2 regions of the Agromyces sp. NPDC057865 genome follow, and region 1 is predicted to be linked to the other one. Evidence: predicted binding sites of a transcription regulator. Region 1 holds the regulator's gene; the other holds the start of a gene.
The links. The regulator HspR, encoded in region 1, represses chaperone genes until heat shock. The targets are predictions, from matches to a motif close to AAGTTGAGTCNNNNNGACTCAACTT.
Positions count from the first base shown of each region.

Region 2: a site for HspR is predicted at 1,712-1,736, ahead of ACFVN5_RS15145 (ATP-dependent Clp protease ATP-binding subunit). Genes of this name have one in related genera too.

Region 1 covers NZ_JBHVMJ010000001.1:579,165-583,372, forward strand. Annotated here, with positions in the region: gene dnaK (molecular chaperone DnaK) at 1-306, shown strand, start outside; gene ACFVN5_RS02645 (nucleotide exchange factor GrpE) at 309-923, shown strand; gene ACFVN5_RS02650 (DnaJ C-terminal domain-containing protein) at 1,054-2,055, shown strand; gene ACFVN5_RS02655 (heat shock protein transcriptional repressor HspR) at 2,052-2,468, shown strand; gene ACFVN5_RS02660 (alkyl/aryl-sulfatase) at 2,555-4,208, shown strand, end outside.
Region 2 covers NZ_JBHVMJ010000003.1:469,708-473,915, forward strand. Annotated here, with positions in the region: gene ACFVN5_RS15135 (ATP-binding protein) at 1-315, shown strand, start outside; gene ACFVN5_RS15140 (hypothetical protein) at 636-1,616, shown strand; gene ACFVN5_RS15145 (ATP-dependent Clp protease ATP-binding subunit) at 1,752-4,208, shown strand, end outside.

The DNA of each region.
Region 1 (4,208 bases):
ATCAAGGACAACGACGACAAGCTCCCCGAGGACGTGAAGTCCGAGGTGCAGGGCGACGTCGACGCGCTGAAGTCGGCGCTCGCCGGCGACGACGACGCGGCCGTGAAGTCGGCGTTCGACAAGCTCTCGCAGTCGCAGGGCAAGCTCGGCGAGGCGATCTACGCCTCCTCGCAGCAGCAGCCGGCCGGCGCGAATCCGGGCAACCCCGGTGAGGACGCCTCCGCCAGCGGCACCGACGGCGGCAGCTCCTCCGACGAGGACGTCGTCGACGCCGAGGTCATCGACGACGAGGACGAGAAGAAGTAGCCATGACGGACGAGAACCAGGACCACGACGAGCCGATCATCCGCGACAAGCGGCGGATCGACCCCGAGACGGGTGCGGTTCGGCATCCCGAGGGCGAGGGTGAGGCCGAGGCGACGGATGCCGCATCGGCCGAGCCCGACGACGAGGACGTGCTCACGGTCGACGACATCCTGAACGCGGCGCAGGCCGAGGTGCAGGAGCCGAGCGACGAGCACCTCGCCGACCTCAAGCGCGTCACCGCCGAGTACGCGAACTACCGCAAGCGCACCGAGGCGAACCGGGAGGTCGAGCGGGAGCGTGCGGTCGGCGCGGCGGTGTCCGTGCTGCTGCCCGTGCTCGACGACCTCGACCGGGCCGAGAAGCACGGCGACCTCGAGGGCGACGCGCCCTTCGCGACCATCGCGGCGAAGCTCCGCGCGGCGGTCGAGAAGCTCGGGCTGACCCCGTTCGGCGAGGTCGGCGAGCCGTTCGACCCGACGCGGCACGAGGCGATCTTCCAGCAGCCGTCCGACGAGGTCGACACCGACACGGTCGGCGACGTCGTCGAGACGGGATACCTGCTCGGCGGCACGCTGCTGCGTGCGGCGAAGGTCGTCGTCAAGACGCCGCAGGAGTGATCCCGGTCGTCGAGTAGCGCCGCCGAAGGCGACGCGTATCGAGACGCTCAGAGGTCTCGATACGCGTCCGGCTCAGCCGGGCGCTCCTCGACCACCGGTTCATCAGACAGACTCAGAAGAGGAGGTGCCGATGGCCAGCCAGGATTGGTTCGACAAGGACTTCTACCAGGTGCTCGGCGTCTCCAAGGACGCGAGCGACGGCGACATCAAGAAGGCGTACCGCAAGCTCGCGCGCAAGTACCACCCCGACCAGAACCCGGGCGACGCCGCGGCCGAGGCGCGCTTCAAGGAGATCAGCGAGGCGCACTCCGTGCTCGCCGATCCCGAGGAGCGCAAGGAGTACGACGCGATCCGGGCCATGGGCACGGGCGCGCGGTTCACGGCTCCGGGCGCCGGCGGTGCGGGCGGCTTCGAGGACGTGTTCGGCGGCATGTTCGGCGGCCCGGGGGGCGCCGGCGGCGGCACGCGCTACACGTTCCAGCAGGGCGGCGACTACGACGACCTGCTCGGGGGCCTGTTCGGCGGCGGCCGCTTCGGCACGCCGAGCGGCGGCTACCGCGGCTTCGGCGGCCCCACGAAGGGCCGCGACGTCACCGCGTCGACCACGCTCGACTTCATCACCGCCACCAAGGGCGACCAGATCACGCTGCAGACCGCCGAGGGCAAGCCGATCACGGTGCGCATCCCCGCGGGCGTGGCCGACGGCCAGAAGATCAAGCTGCCCGGCAAGGGCCACCCGTCGCCCGACGGCGGCGAGTCCGGCGACCTCATCCTCACCGTGAACGTGCGCAAGCACCCGGTGTTCGAGCGCGACGGCCTCAACCTGCGCGTGACCGTGCCGGTCACGTTCGCCGAGGCGACGCTCGGCGCCACCATCCAGGTGCCCACGCTCGGCGGCGAACCCGTGAAGCTCCGGGTCGCGCCAGGCACCCCGAGCGGACGCGTGCTGCGCGTGAAGGGTCGCGGCGTCGAGACGAAGAAGGGCACGGGCGACCTGCTCGCCGTCGTGCAGGTGGCCGTGCCGTCGCACCTCTCGAAGGACGCCAGCGAGAAGCTCGAGGAGTTCGCGGCGCTCCTGCCCGACGAGGACCCGCGTGAGGAGCTGCTCGCGAAGGCGAGGAGCCAGCGATGAACGAGTCGAGCCCGCTGTTCGTGATCTCGGTGGCGGCCGACCTCGCCGGGATGCACCCGCAGACGCTGCGGCAGTACGACCGCATGGGGCTCGTCTCGCCGACCCGCACGGCGGGCAAGTCGCGGCGGTACTCGATGCGCGACGTCATGCAGCTGCGCGAGATCGCGCAGCTCTCGAGCGAGGGCGTGAGCCTCGAGGGCATCCGTCGCGTGCTCGGCCTCGAGGACGAGGTGCAGGGCCTGCGGGCCCGCGTGCGCGAGCTCGAGGCCGCGCTCGCCGACGAGATGCTCAACCGGCCCGGCCGCCGGGTCTTCGCCGCCGGATCCGCGGGCGACATCGTGTCGCTCCGCACCGGCACTCGGATGCGCCGCGAGAACGCCCTCGTCGTGTGGCGGCCGCTCGACCGCGAGTAGTCCTCGACCTCCTGCTGTTTCCTTGCGCCCCCGACGGTCGTGCGCGAGGCTCGCTCCGGGGGACCTCCCCGGGGGAAGGAGCACACATGGAACAGCGCGAACCGTCCGAGGCCGTCACGGCGGCGAACCAGGCGGCGCTGGCGGCGTTGCCGTTCGACGATGACGCCGACTTCGCGGCGGCCGATCGGGGCTTCGTCGGCACGCTCGACGATCCGGCCGTGCGCGACGAGGGCGGCACGGTCGTGTGGGATGCCTCGTCGTTCGACTTCGTCGACGGGGACGCGCCGACGTCGGTGCATCCGAGCCTGTGGCGCCAGTCCAAGCTCGTCGCGAAGCACGGCCTCTACGAGGTCGTTCCCGGCCTCTACCAGGTCCGCGGGCTCGACCTGTCGGTCACGTCCTTCATCGAGGGCGACACGGGCGTGATCGTCGTCGATCCGCTCATCTCGAAGGAGACCGGAGCCGCGGCGCTGGCCCTGTATCGCCGGCACCGTGGCGATCTCCCCATCGTCGCGGTGATCCACACGCACAGCCACATCGACCACTTCGGCGGCGTGCTCGGGATGGTGACGCAGGAACAGGTCGACGCCGGCGACGTACAGGTCATCGCGCCCGAGGGCTTCGTCGAGCACGCGGTCGCCGAGAACGTGTACGCCGGCGTCGCGATGGGCCGCCGTGCCGGGTACATGTACGGCGCGCGGCTCGACCGCGGACCCAAGGGCCAGGTCGGCGCGGGCCTCGGCCAGACCACCTCGACCGGCCAGCCCGGGATGATCGTGCCGACGCTCGACATCCGCGAAACCGGCGAGACGCACGTGATCGACGGTGTGGAGATCGAGTTCCAGATGGCGCCCGGTACCGAGGCGCCGTCGGAGATGCACTTCTACCTTCCGGGCTTCAAGGCGCTGTGCATGGCCGAGAACGCCACGCACACGCTGCACAACCTGCTCACGCTGCGGGGAGCGCTCGTGCGCGATCCCCACGTCTGGTCGCAGTACCTCACCGAGGCGATCGAGCGCTATGGCGACCGCGCCGAGGTCGTGTTCGCCTCCCACCACTGGCCGACCTGGGGCAACGACGAGCTCGTGCGGTTCCTGTCCACGCAGCGCGACCTCTACGCCTACCTGCACGATCAGACGCTCCGCATGCTCAACCAGGGCCTCACCGGCGCCGAGATCGGCGAGGCGTTCGAGCTCCCGCCCGCACTCGAGAACGCCTGGAACGCCCGCGGCTACTACGGCTCGGTCAACCACGACGTGAAGGCGATCTACCAGCGGTACATGGGCTGGTTCGACGGCAACCCCGCGCGTCTCTGGCCGCACCCGCCGCAGGCGCTCGCGGAACGGTACGTGGACGCCATCGGCGGCATCGACCGCGTCGTCGAGCTCGCGCAGGCGGCGTTCGACGCGGCCGACTATCGATGGGCGGCGACCCTGCTCGACCATGCGGTGTTCGCGGATGCCGCGCACGAGGGTGCGCGGGCCCTCTACGCGGACACGCTCGAGCAGCTCGGTTACGGGGCGGAGAACGGCACCTGGCGGAACTTCTTCCTCTCCGGTGCGACCGAGCTCCGCGAGGGCAACTTCGGTACCCCCACCTCGACCGCCGCACCGGCGATCCTCGCCCAGCTCACCCCCGAGCAGCTGTTCGACGCGGTCGCGATCCGCGTCGACGGTCCGCGGGCGTGGGACCTGGACCTGGCGCTCGACCTCACCCTCACCGACCTGGGCCGCAGCTTCC
Region 2 (4,208 bases), on a different contig from region 1:
CTTCGACCGGGCAGGTTTGACTTTCCAGTCGAATTCAAACTGCCGTCGACCGTCGAACGCCTCGCAATTCTTACCGCGCAAGCGGCGTCGTTCAGCATCAGCGAGGCCGCGTGTCTGCCATGGCTTGCTGCCTCAAGCAACGGATGGTCTCCTGCGGAACTTGCTCTTATCTGGACGGAGGCCGACGGTTGGCGTGCTGCTGACCGCAGAGCGCACGTAACTCTTGAAGACATTGTGCGGGGTTACGAGCGAGCACGGGATCAACATTCAGTGATTCTTCGTGCAAGTGACTCGGTAAGTGCGAAAGGCGCGTAGGGGTGGGCTTCCTTTGGTGGCGGCGAGCGGAAGTTTCGCCGATTCGCGAGTTTGTATATCTGAACGAAGTCAGCGTTGAGAGCCTCCTTGCCTCTGTTGACGGAGAGATTCTGGTCGAAAGCACGCGCACGAGCTCACGGTCAACGGAGGTCGGCGTCTCGGGGTCTGTCGACGGTCTGTTCGAACAAGCGAGCTTTTCCCCGAGTCTCAAGAATGTTCGGGGACGACAGGTTCAAGAGCTCCGGAAGTCAGTAGCGCAATCCGCATTTGCCAGGTTCAGGCAACGAAACGCGCATCGATTCGCGATTCAGGGGCTTGGAATGACGAAGTTGCGCCGGCGCGACGTGGCGAACATCGCGCGACGGGACGCCAAGTCGCTTCGCCGCTGGAAACAAGGTATCCCGCTGACCGAGCTCGAACGGGGCGCACTCATCGAGATCGACTCTGACCTCACAGCCGCAGACATCTTCCGGGTGAGGACGGCCATGGTCGCTGTCTCAGACGTGATGGAGGCATACCCGACGTTCCTCTCATTAGAGCAACGAGAGATATTCAAGACCACGCGACCGTTGACGGACCTTATCGATAGGTTGAACGGGGGCGCAATACCTGTGGTCGGACACAAACCGAAGCTCGTGATTGAAGAGATCGAGGACGTGGAGTGGCTCGTCGCAGCCCTCCCGGATGAGTCCCCCTCGGGGCGGGGCGTCACGATCGACAGCGTTGTCCAGCCGCAATGGTTTTGGGGGGATCCGGGGCGAACCCTCTTCCAGAACCACCGGTTTCGGGTTTTGTGCCGTGTGGTTTCGGCGACCCTTTCGCCACGGGCGGCAAGCTCCTATGTTGGCACGATACTGCGGACCATCAATGATGAGCTCGCCGAGACCGTAGATGGGCTCGGACCAATGTTCTTGGGCGCGCTAAGGAATGGTCACCAGCGAGGTAATAGGGTCACGTCGACATCCCACGAGCTGTTCGATTGGTACGTGACGGCTTTATCAGCGCATGCTGCGCCCTCCATCGACGATGTCGAAATTGAAAGGATCTCGGGGTCGTTCGATGTTTCCACGGCCAACTTGACCGTCGATCAGCAGTTGCGACTGTTCCGGTCGATCGACGACGTCGTATTCGCAAGTGCGCCCGATGTTTCTGAAGAAATAAAGGCTGCCCTTCGCGACGAGGCGCGCACCAAATTCGGCTTGTGGCCGTGGGCTTCTGGGGCCGCGTCGGTGGCTCCGCAACCAGATGAACATCTGGAGTCTCAATACCTAGAAGTCGAGATCGTCGCTGTCTACTGGTAGCCCCGCAGGGCAACATCGTCCGCGGCCTGCTGAAGCCCGTACGCGCCGCGGACGGAATCAAACGCGACGGGAATACCCACGCCCCCACGGCGTTGAACTTGAGCGTACTCAACTCAAGTTCCCCAGGAGGACTAGGTGCCCGAAGACTTCAGCGACACCGGCGCGAACTCGTTCGACGAGTTCCTCGCCCGGTATCTCGCGGGTGAGCAGGCCAGGCAGGCGCGGTCGATCGACCTCAGCCGGTTCCTGACCGCGCGCACCCAGAGCATCCTGCAGCGTGCCGGCAAGTTCGCGCTCGAGCGCGGACAGACCGAGCTCGACGCGCTGCACATCCTGCGCGTCATCGTCGAGGACGAGGCGGTCACGCAGGCGATCCAGCGCATCGGCGTCGCGCCGGAGCGCATCGTCACCGCGACCGAGGCGCGGCTGCCCGCGGCATCCGAGACTCGCATCGACGAGCTCAGCGAGCGCGCGAACGCGGCCACCATCACGCCGTCGGCGTCTCGCGCGCTGTTCCACGCGTACCAGGTCGCGAGGTCGAGCGGCTCGACGTACATCGACCCCGAGCACCTCTTCTTCGCGCTCGTGCTGGGGCAGGATGCCCCTGCGGGCCAGGTGCTGGCGCGCGCCGGCGTGACCGCCGAGGCGCTCACGGAGCAGATTCGTGAGGGCGTCGAGGGTATCGGTGACGAGGGTCTCGATACGCGTCCGACTGCGTCGGGCGCTACTCGACCAGCGGACAGCGATACTCCCATGCTCGACAAGTTCGGCATGGACCTCACCGAGCGCGCCCGCGACGGCGAGCTCGACCCCGTGATCGGACGCGTCGACGAGATCGAGCAGACGATCGAGATCCTGAGCCGCCGCACGAAGAACAACCCCGTGCTGATCGGCGAGGCCGGCGTCGGCAAGACCGCGATCGTCGAGGGCCTCGCCCGGGCGATCGTCGAGCAGTCGGTGCCCGAGGCTCTGCTCGGCAAGCGCGTGATCTCGCTCGACCTGCCCGGCATGCTCGCCGGCACCCGCTACCGTGGCGACTTCGAGGAGCGCCTCACCAAGACCATGGAGGAGATCGCCGCGCACAGGGGCGAGCTCATCATCTTCATCGATGAGATCCACACCGTGGTCGGTGCGGGCGGCTCGGGCGACGGCGGCACCGACGCGGGCAACATCCTCAAGCCGCGCCTCGCGCGGGGTGAGCTGCACCTCGTCGGCGCGACCACGCTCAAGGAGTACCGCCAGATCGAGAAGGACCCGGCGCTCGAGCGTCGCTTCCAGCCGGTCAAGGTCGGCGAGCCCTCGATCGAGGACTCGGTGCTGATCCTGCAGGGCCTCAAGCCTGCGTACGAGCAGCACCACGGCGTCGAGTACACGGATGCCGCGATCCGCTCGGCCGTCGAGCTGAGCGCCCGCTACCTCAGCGAGCGCGTCCTGCCCGACAAGGCCATCGACCTCATCGACCAGGCCGGTGCGCGACTGCGCCTGCGCCTCGGTGTGAAGGTGGACGTGTCCGAGCTCATCGGCCGACTGGCCGAGCTCGAGGCCGACAAGAACGCCGCCGTCACGGCCGAGCACTACGAGGAGGCGTCGCGCATCCGCGACGAGATCTCGAAGGTGCAGGACAAGCTCGACGACGCGACGGCCGACGCCATCAAGCGGGGCAAGGTCGCGCAGGCGCAGGCCGGCTTCGACGGGCTCAGCCAGCAGAACGAGACCATCATCGACGAGGCGCAGATCGCCGCGGTGATCTCGCGGGCGACCGGCATCCCGGTCAACCGCCTCACCGAGGGCGAGCGCGAGCGCCTCGCCGAGCTCGAGCAGGAGCTGCACGCCCGGGTCATCGGGCAGGACGACGCCGTGACCGCCGTCGCGCGCGCGGTCCGCCGCAACCGCACCGGCATGGGCGACGCGAAGCGTCCGGTTGGATCGTTCCTGTTCCTCGGCCCGACCGGCGTCGGCAAGACCGAGCTGGCGCGTGCGCTGGCCGACCGGCTGTTCGACGACGAGGGTGCGATCGTCCGCTTCGACATGAGCGAATTCGGCGAGCGGCACACCGTGTCGCGGCTCGTCGGCGCCCCTCCCGGCTATGTCGGGTACGACGAGGCCGGCCAGCTTACCGAGCGCGTTCGTCGGAACCCGTACTCGATCGTGCTGTTCGACGAGATCGAGAAGGCGCACCCCGACGTGTTCAACCTGCTGCTGCAGGTGCTCGACGACGGTCGCCTCACCGACGGCCAGGGTCGCACGGTCGACTTCCGCAACACGGTCGTCGTGATGACCTCGAACCTCGGCTCCGAGTTCCTCGCGTCGCGGTCGGGTGCGCTCGGCTTCGTGGCGTCGACGGATGCCGCGGCGAACGGCTTCTCGTCGCAGGACGACGTGCGCCAGCGCGTCATGGGCAAGCTGCGCGAGGCCATGCGCCCCGAGTTCCTGAACCGCATCGACGAGATCGTGCTGTTCACGAAGCTCACGCAGGAGCAGATCGCCCAGATCGTCCGGCTCATGCTGGGCGCGACGGTCGCGCGGCTCTCGGCTCGCGAGGTCGGCTTCGAGGCCACGGATGCCGCGGTCGCCTGGCTCGCCGAGCACGGA